Regions from separate parts of the Pseudarthrobacter sp. NPDC058196 genome, predicted to be linked through region 3. Evidence: riboswitches for the same ligand, from Rfam matches in the RefSeq annotation. Region 3 holds a riboswitch; each other region holds the start of a gene.
What was found. Region 3 has a riboswitch for thiamine pyrophosphate ahead of thiC (phosphomethylpyrimidine synthase ThiC). Riboswitches for the same ligand answer to the same signal wherever they lie in the genome.
Positions count from the first base shown of each region.

Region 1 (2,257 bases), on a different contig from region 3:
GGCGCGGACGCGTGGATCGACCTTGCCTCCGCAGTGTTCATGGTGGTGGGTGCGCTGCTGTCCCTGGGCGCCGCAATCGGGCTGCTCCGATTCCCGGACCTGATGAGCCGCATGCACGCCGCCACCAAGCCGCAGGTCCTGGGCCTGTTCCTGCTGCTGGCCGCCATTGGGCTCCAGATGCGCACCTGGTGGGTTTGGCCGGTCCTGGTGGTGGCCTGGATCTTCCAGCTGCTCACGGTGCCGGTGTCCGCGCACATGGTGGGCCGGGCCGGCTACCGCACCAAGCACCTGCACCGGGAACTGCTCGCCGCGGATGAACTCGAGGCCGTAGTGCAAAAAGCCGCCGCCGAGGCTGCCCGGACGGACAACCACGACGACGGCGAAAACCGCCAGTAGCTAGACGATGTCCTGCGTCTTGGCGAACCGGGTGATGGCGCGCTGGGTGCCGCGGTTGGCCAGGACCTGGATGATCGCGCTGACGGAGGCGGAGATCAGTGCGAAGGTCAATGCCGACCTCAGGCTGGTGGGCACGTCCTCGCCCTTGCCGCTGGGCGGCTTCTGCCCCGTGGTCTTCTCCCAGATGGTGTTGACGAGCTTGGTGCCGACCAGGCCTGCGCCCAGGCTCACCCCGGTACCGAGCAGCTTGATGAAAAGGTTCATTCCTAGTACTCCTTGCGGGCGGAAAACGGACTGCCTCCAGCCTAGCCGCACACCAGGACTCGTCCGGGCAAGGGCATGGCCGGGATACTTTCCGGGCCGGCAAAGGCGGTCCGCGGTCACATCCGGTCCGGCAGCCGTCAAGGCCGCCGATCAGTCCCTGCGGGTGTAAACTTGACCACGCCCAATCCGGGCAGTATTTACACGCGTTACCCAACGAATATCAACACTTAAAAACGACAGGGGAGCGCCGCCGTCGGACAACCTGGCTATGCCGGGAGCCGCAGGTGGGCGCTGAGAGTGCGGGACAGCCGCAGACCCTCGAACCTGATCCGGTTAGTACCGGCGCAAGGGAGTCGAGTTCTCAAAGTGTCCGGCCGGACCGGCTAGAGTCCGCCAGCCGGAGCCACTTTCCCCTCCTGTTACCCAGGAGGATCACATGAGTACTGCAGCAATCAAGAAGACCACCAGCAGGTCCTGGCGCGTCGTCGACATCGTGGTGGCGGCCCTTGTGGCCATCGCCGGCGGAGTCATTTTCTGGGCCTGGGACCAGGGCGCCGCCGCCCTCTCGGCCCCCATGAACGCCGCCTACCCGCCCCTGACCGGGATCCTGGCCGGCGGCTGGATGATTCCGGGCGTGCTGGGAATGCTCATCATCCGCAAACCCGGAGCCGCCCTGTTCTGCGAAACGGTGGCCGCAACGGGCGAGCTCCTGATGGGTTCCCAGTATGGCGCCTCCGTCCTTTTCTCCGGTTTCATCCAGGGTCTGGGGGCGGAAATCATCTTCGCAGTGTTCGTCTACCGCAAGTTCAACCTGCCCGTGTCCCTGCTGGCTGGTGCGGCGGCGGGCTTCTTCTGCGGCCTGAATGACTCATTCGCGCCGTGGGGCTGGAACATCGCCTACCCGGGCGCAGACAAGCTCGCCTACATCGTCCTGACCACGGTGTCCGGCGCCGTCCTCGCAGGCGCCTTGTCCTGGCTCGCCACCCGTGGCCTGGCCCGCACCGGGGTGCTGAGCTCCTTCGCGTCCCGCAAGGCTGCAACGGAGCCAGTCTTCTCCTGATGGCACCCTCCCAGGACGCCGCAGGAGGCGTGCGCCCTGCCGCCATCACGGCCCGCGGCTGGGGCTGGCGTCATGCCGGCCGGGCAAAGCCTGCCGTCCACGCCCTCGACGTGGACATCAGCCCGGGCGAGCGGGTGCTCCTGCTCGGCCCTTCGGGTGCCGGGAAATCGACGCTCCTGCATGCCCTCGCAGGGGTCCTGGGTGACATCAACGACGACGGTGAGGCCGGCGACGCGGATGAATCCGGCTCACTGCTGGTTGACGGCGCACCACCTCGCGAGCGTCGCGGCCGGTCCGGCCTCATGCAACAGGACCCGGAGACGCAGGTGGTCCTCTCCCGGGTGGGGGATGACGTCGCCTTCGGCGCCGAGAACCTTGCCGTGCCCCGCGATGCCATCTGGGCGCGGGTGCACGAGGCGCTTGCCGACGTCGGGCTGTCCCACCTCCCGCTGGACCACCCGACGTCGGCCCTCTCCGGCGGGCAGAAACAGCGCCTGGCGCTGGCGGGCATCCTCGCGATGCGCCCGGGGCTGATCC
Region 1 is NZ_JBHVVN010000005.1:120,041-122,297, forward strand. Features, by position in the region: gene mnhG (monovalent cation/H(+) antiporter subunit G) at 1-396, shown strand, start outside; gene ACFVVC_RS08730 (DUF4235 domain-containing protein) at 397-660, opposite strand; TPP riboswitch at 889-1,029, shown strand; gene ACFVVC_RS08735 (ECF transporter S component) at 1,097-1,720, shown strand; gene ACFVVC_RS08740 (ABC transporter ATP-binding protein) at 1,720-2,257, shown strand, end outside.
Region 1: linked by a shared signal. The riboswitch ahead of ACFVVC_RS08735 (ECF transporter S component) and the one ahead of thiC (phosphomethylpyrimidine synthase ThiC) in region 3 are both predicted to bind thiamine pyrophosphate.

Region 2 (2,257 bases), 330 kb from region 3:
GGCCCGCAACGCACCCAGTGCCTCTTCCAAGGCGTTCCGATGGTCGCGGACATTGGGAGCCAACCGATGATGTGACACAAAAGTCAGCGTAACTCCAAGTCCTGGGTTTACGCAGGCCCGGGGCCGGCAGCGTCCAGCGCGTCGAGCAAGGAGGCGGCAGCGGCCGCGGGATCCGCCGCCTCGGTAATGGCACGGACCACCACGATCCTTCGTGCACCAGCCTCCGCCACCTGGTGAACGTTCCCGTGGTCGATGCCCCCGATGGCAAACCACGGCACCGGGTTGGATGCCTCCGCGGCGGCCCTGGCGGCATACTTGACCAGGTCAAGCCCGACGGCGGTCCGGCCCGGTTTGGTGGGCGTGGCCCAGACAGGTCCCACACAGAAATAGTCCAGGTGGGAGGGTCCGGCAGCGGCGGCGAGTGCGGCATCGACCTGGTCCGGGCTGTGGCTGGACAGCCCGACGGCGGCATTGCCGTTCACCAGCGTGCGGGCGGCAGCCAGCGGAAGGTCCTTTTGGCCGATGTGGAACACCGGTGCGCCGGACAGGACAGCGATGTCGGCCCGGTCGTTGACGGCCCACAGCCGCCCGTGGCGCACCGCCGCATCCTTCAAGACCGCCAGCAGGTCCAGTTCCTCTGCGGCTTCAATGCCCTTGTCGCGCAACTGGATAATGTCCACGCCGCCGGCGAACGCGGCATCCACGAACCGGGCAAAGTCGCCGCGGTCCCGGCGCGCGTCCGTGCAGAGGTACAGTCGGGCCGCCCCAAGGGCAGGAAAGGAGGAAGGGGACATATTCATGCCTGCCAGCCTAGTTCCTCTAAACTGGGCTGGTACTGCGGGAGCCCGCGGCAGCTGTCACAAAGCGCCGGGCTGAGAGGGCGTCAGAGCCGACCGCTTGACCTGATCCGGCTAATACCGGCGTAGGGAAGGAACCACGCCATGGCTACCTCCAAGAACTGCCTGCCCGGGCCTGCCGACGACGCCATCCGGGCCGACGTCGCCGTCATCGGTGCGGGAGTGGTGGGACACGGAATCGCCTGGGAAGTCCAGCGCTCCGGTCGGTCCGTTGTGCTCATCGATGACGCACCAGGGGCCGGCGCCAGCTGGGCCGCTGCCGGCATGCTGGCCCCCGTCAGCGAGCTGCACTACCAGGAAGAGGACCTCCTGGACCTCATGCTCGACGCATCATCCCGTTGGCCTGGCTTCGCTGCCGGCGTCGCCGCCGCCGCAGCCGGTGCCGGGACCGGCTACCTGACGACCCCCACCCTCGCCGTCGGTGTCGACGCCGCAGACCGGCGGGCGCTGATGGACCTGCGCGCAGTGCAGCAGGCCAGCGGCCTGGAGGTGGAACCGTTGACCGTGCGTGAAGCCCGCAGCCGCGAACCCCTGCTGAGCCCGGGGATCTCATGCGCGCTGGACACCCCGGCGGACCACCAGGTGGACCCGAGGAAACTGATAGCGTCCGTGCGGCTGGCCCTCGCCGCAGGAGCGCGCGAAACCCCGGAGCTGGCGGTCGCCGGCGCCGGTGAGGGGTATGCAGTACCGGAACGCGCGGCCGGACTGCTGTGGAGAGACGGGACGGTGGCCGGCGTCCGCCTGGGGAGCGGCAGCACTGTCCTGGCGGCGGAAACGGTGGTGGCCAACGGCCTGCACGCCGCGTCCCTGGACGGCCTGCCCCACGGCCTTGAACTGCCTCTGCGCCCGGTGCACGGGGACATCCTCCGGCTTTCCGTGCCCCGGCACCTCCGCCCGCTGGTTACCGCCACGGTGCGCGGGCTGGTCCACGGGATCCCGGTGTACATCGTGCCCCGGGAGGACGGGACGGTGGTTATCGGCGCCTCCCAACGGGAGGACGCGCTCTCCGACGCCGTGAGCGCCGGCAGCGTGTACCAGCTGCTCCGGGACGCCCAGGCGCTGGTTCCCGCCGTCGCCGAACTCGAACTCCTGGAATGCACCGCCCGTGCGCGCCCCGGGACCCCCGACAATGCACCCCTGCTGGGCCGGGTTGCGGTGTCCATGGGATCCGGCGGTCCAGCGGACGGGCACATACCGGGGCTGATCATCGCCACGGGGTTCTTCCGGCACGGAGTCCTGCTCACTCCTGCCGCAGCGGCGATCTGCGCAGCACTGCTGGACGGCGCAGCCGATCCCCGCTGGGCGCCGTTCAGCCCGGACCGTTTTTCCAGGCCGGCCGTGGCCGTACCAAGCCCCCACATGAAGGAGACAGCGTGAACATCACCCTCAACGGAAACCCG
Region 2 is NZ_JBHVVN010000003.1:351,662-353,918, reverse strand. Features, by position in the region: gene ACFVVC_RS06635 (RNB domain-containing ribonuclease) at 1-78, opposite strand, end outside; gene thiE (thiamine phosphate synthase) at 108-800, opposite strand; TPP riboswitch at 828-947, shown strand; gene thiO (glycine oxidase ThiO) at 942-2,234, shown strand; gene thiS (sulfur carrier protein ThiS) at 2,231-2,257, shown strand, end outside.
Region 2: linked by a shared signal. The riboswitch ahead of thiO (glycine oxidase ThiO) and the one ahead of thiC (phosphomethylpyrimidine synthase ThiC) in region 3 are both predicted to bind thiamine pyrophosphate.

Region 3 (2,257 bases):
GACGTGTTCCAGCCTGCCGATGGTCTCCGGGACCGCCCGTGGATCCTCACGGCACACGATCACGTCGGCGCGTGCGCCCTCCTCCAGGCTGTCCGCTCCGAGCCAGCGGCGGGCTGCCCAGCACGCTGCATCCAGTGCTGCAGCCATCGGCAGGCCCGCACCGTGCAGGGCGAGAATTTCGTCCGCGATGCGGCCGTGGCGGATGACGCTGCCGGCGTCCGTTCCGGCGAAAATGCGTACGCCGGCGGCGTAAGCCTGCGCTACGCGCTCCAGCCTCCGCTCCCAGAGGGACCTCATGTGGGCCGCGTACCGTGGAAACTTGGGCTCCGCTTGGGCGGCAATGTCCGGGAACGTGGCGATATTGATGAGGGTGGGCACGATCGGCACGCCTTGCTCGGCGAACCGGGGCAAGTGGCGGGGCAGCAGCCCGGTGGCGTGCTCGATGCAGTCGATGCCGGCGTCGAGCATCTGGTCCAGGGTGTCCTCGGCGAAGCAGTGGGCCGTCACCCGCGCACCTTCGTCATGCGCGGCACGGACGGCGTCGCGGACGACGGCGGCGGGAAAAGAGGGCGCCAGGTCACCGGCGCGCCGGTCGATCCAGTCCCCCACCAGTTTGACCCAGCCGTCACCGTCCCGGGCCTGCTTGCGCACGGCCTCGACGAGGCTCTCGGGTTCGACTTCGTGGGCGAAGCCGCGAAGGTAGCGCCGGGTCCGGGCGATGTGCCGGCCCGCGCGGATCAGTACCGGGAATTCCTTGCCGCCCTGCATCCAGCGAGTATCGGCCGGCGAACCGGCATCACGGACCAGCAGGGTTCCGGCGTTGAGGTCCGCCAGCGCCTGTGCCTCCGCCACGGCGGCCTCCACCGGACCGGCCGGCCCCAGCCCGATGTGGCAGTGGGCGTCCACGAAGCCCGGCAACACCCAGCCGTCAAGTACCCGGTCAGGTGGCGGTGCGGGCCGGCGGAAAGTGAGCGTGCCGTCCACGGACCAGAGTCCGTGCCGCACCTGCTCCGGCGCAGCCAGGACAGGTCCGCGAAAGTGAATGATTCCTGCCATCCGGGCATCCTTTCGTTGCCCGGTCAGGCTAGCATCATCGATTGTTACATCGGGCTTCCGGAGGGCTGTGGTAGCTTCGTTGCTGACCACACGGGTGCCCTTGCAGGGGCTGAGATCGGGCTGACGCAGCCTGCGACCGTTGAACCTGTCCGGGTAATGCCGGCGAAGGAAGTGAGTATTCCCTTGAGTACGCAAAACACCCAGTTGAACCCTGCCCTGCTGCCGTCCGGTTCCGATTCGGCCAGCGGTCCCGACACCGGATCCACACCGCCGGTGACGCAGTCCCTGGCATCGCATTCCCTGGCATGGATCGACGATGCCAGTTCCGGGATCCGGGTACCGGTGACGGAAATCGCCCTTGAGCCATCGCCGAACGGCACGCCGAATCCCCCCTTCCGGACCTACCGGACTGCGGGCCCCGGCAGCGACCCCGTGCGCGGGCTGCAGCCCTTCCGCGCCGAATGGATTGTGGCGCGCGGGGACACCGAGGCCTACACCGGCAGGGAACGCAACCTGCTCGACGACGGCCGCTCGGCCGTGCGCCGCGGAGCAGCCTCCGCGGAGTGGAAGGGCGCCCGGCCGGTGCCCCGCCGCGCCGTCGACGGCCGGACAGTAACCCAAATGCACTACGCCCGGCAGGGCATCATCACGCAGGAAATGCGCTTCGTGGCGCTGCGGGAGAACTGCGACGTGGAACTGGTCAGGAGCGAGGTGGCCGCCGGGCGCGCCATCATCCCGAACAACATCAACCACCCCGAGTCCGAGCCGATGATCATCGGCAAGGCCTTCCTGGTGAAGATCAACGCCAACATCGGCAATTCCGCCGTGACGAGCTCCATCGCCGAAGAAGTGGACAAGCTCCAGTGGGCTACCCAGTGGGGCGCGGACACGGTGATGGACCTGTCCACGGGGGACGACATCCACACCACCAGGGAATGGATCATCCGCAACTCTCCCGTCCCGATCGGAACCGTGCCGATCTACCAGGCACTGGAAAAGGTCAACGGCGAGGCCAACGCGCTGACCTGGGAAATCTTCCGGGACACGGTCATTGAGCAGTGCGAGCAGGGCGTGGACTACATGACCATCCACGCCGGTGTCCTGCTGCGCTACGTCCCGCTTACGGCCAACCGGGTGACGGGCATCGTCTCGCGCGGTGGATCGATCATGGCCGGCTGGTGCCTGGCCCACCACCAGGAGA
Region 3 is NZ_JBHVVN010000003.1:17,928-20,184, forward strand. Features, by position in the region: gene ACFVVC_RS05170 (amidohydrolase family protein) at 1-1,056, opposite strand, end outside; TPP riboswitch at 1,137-1,244, shown strand; gene thiC (phosphomethylpyrimidine synthase ThiC) at 1,240-2,257, shown strand, end outside.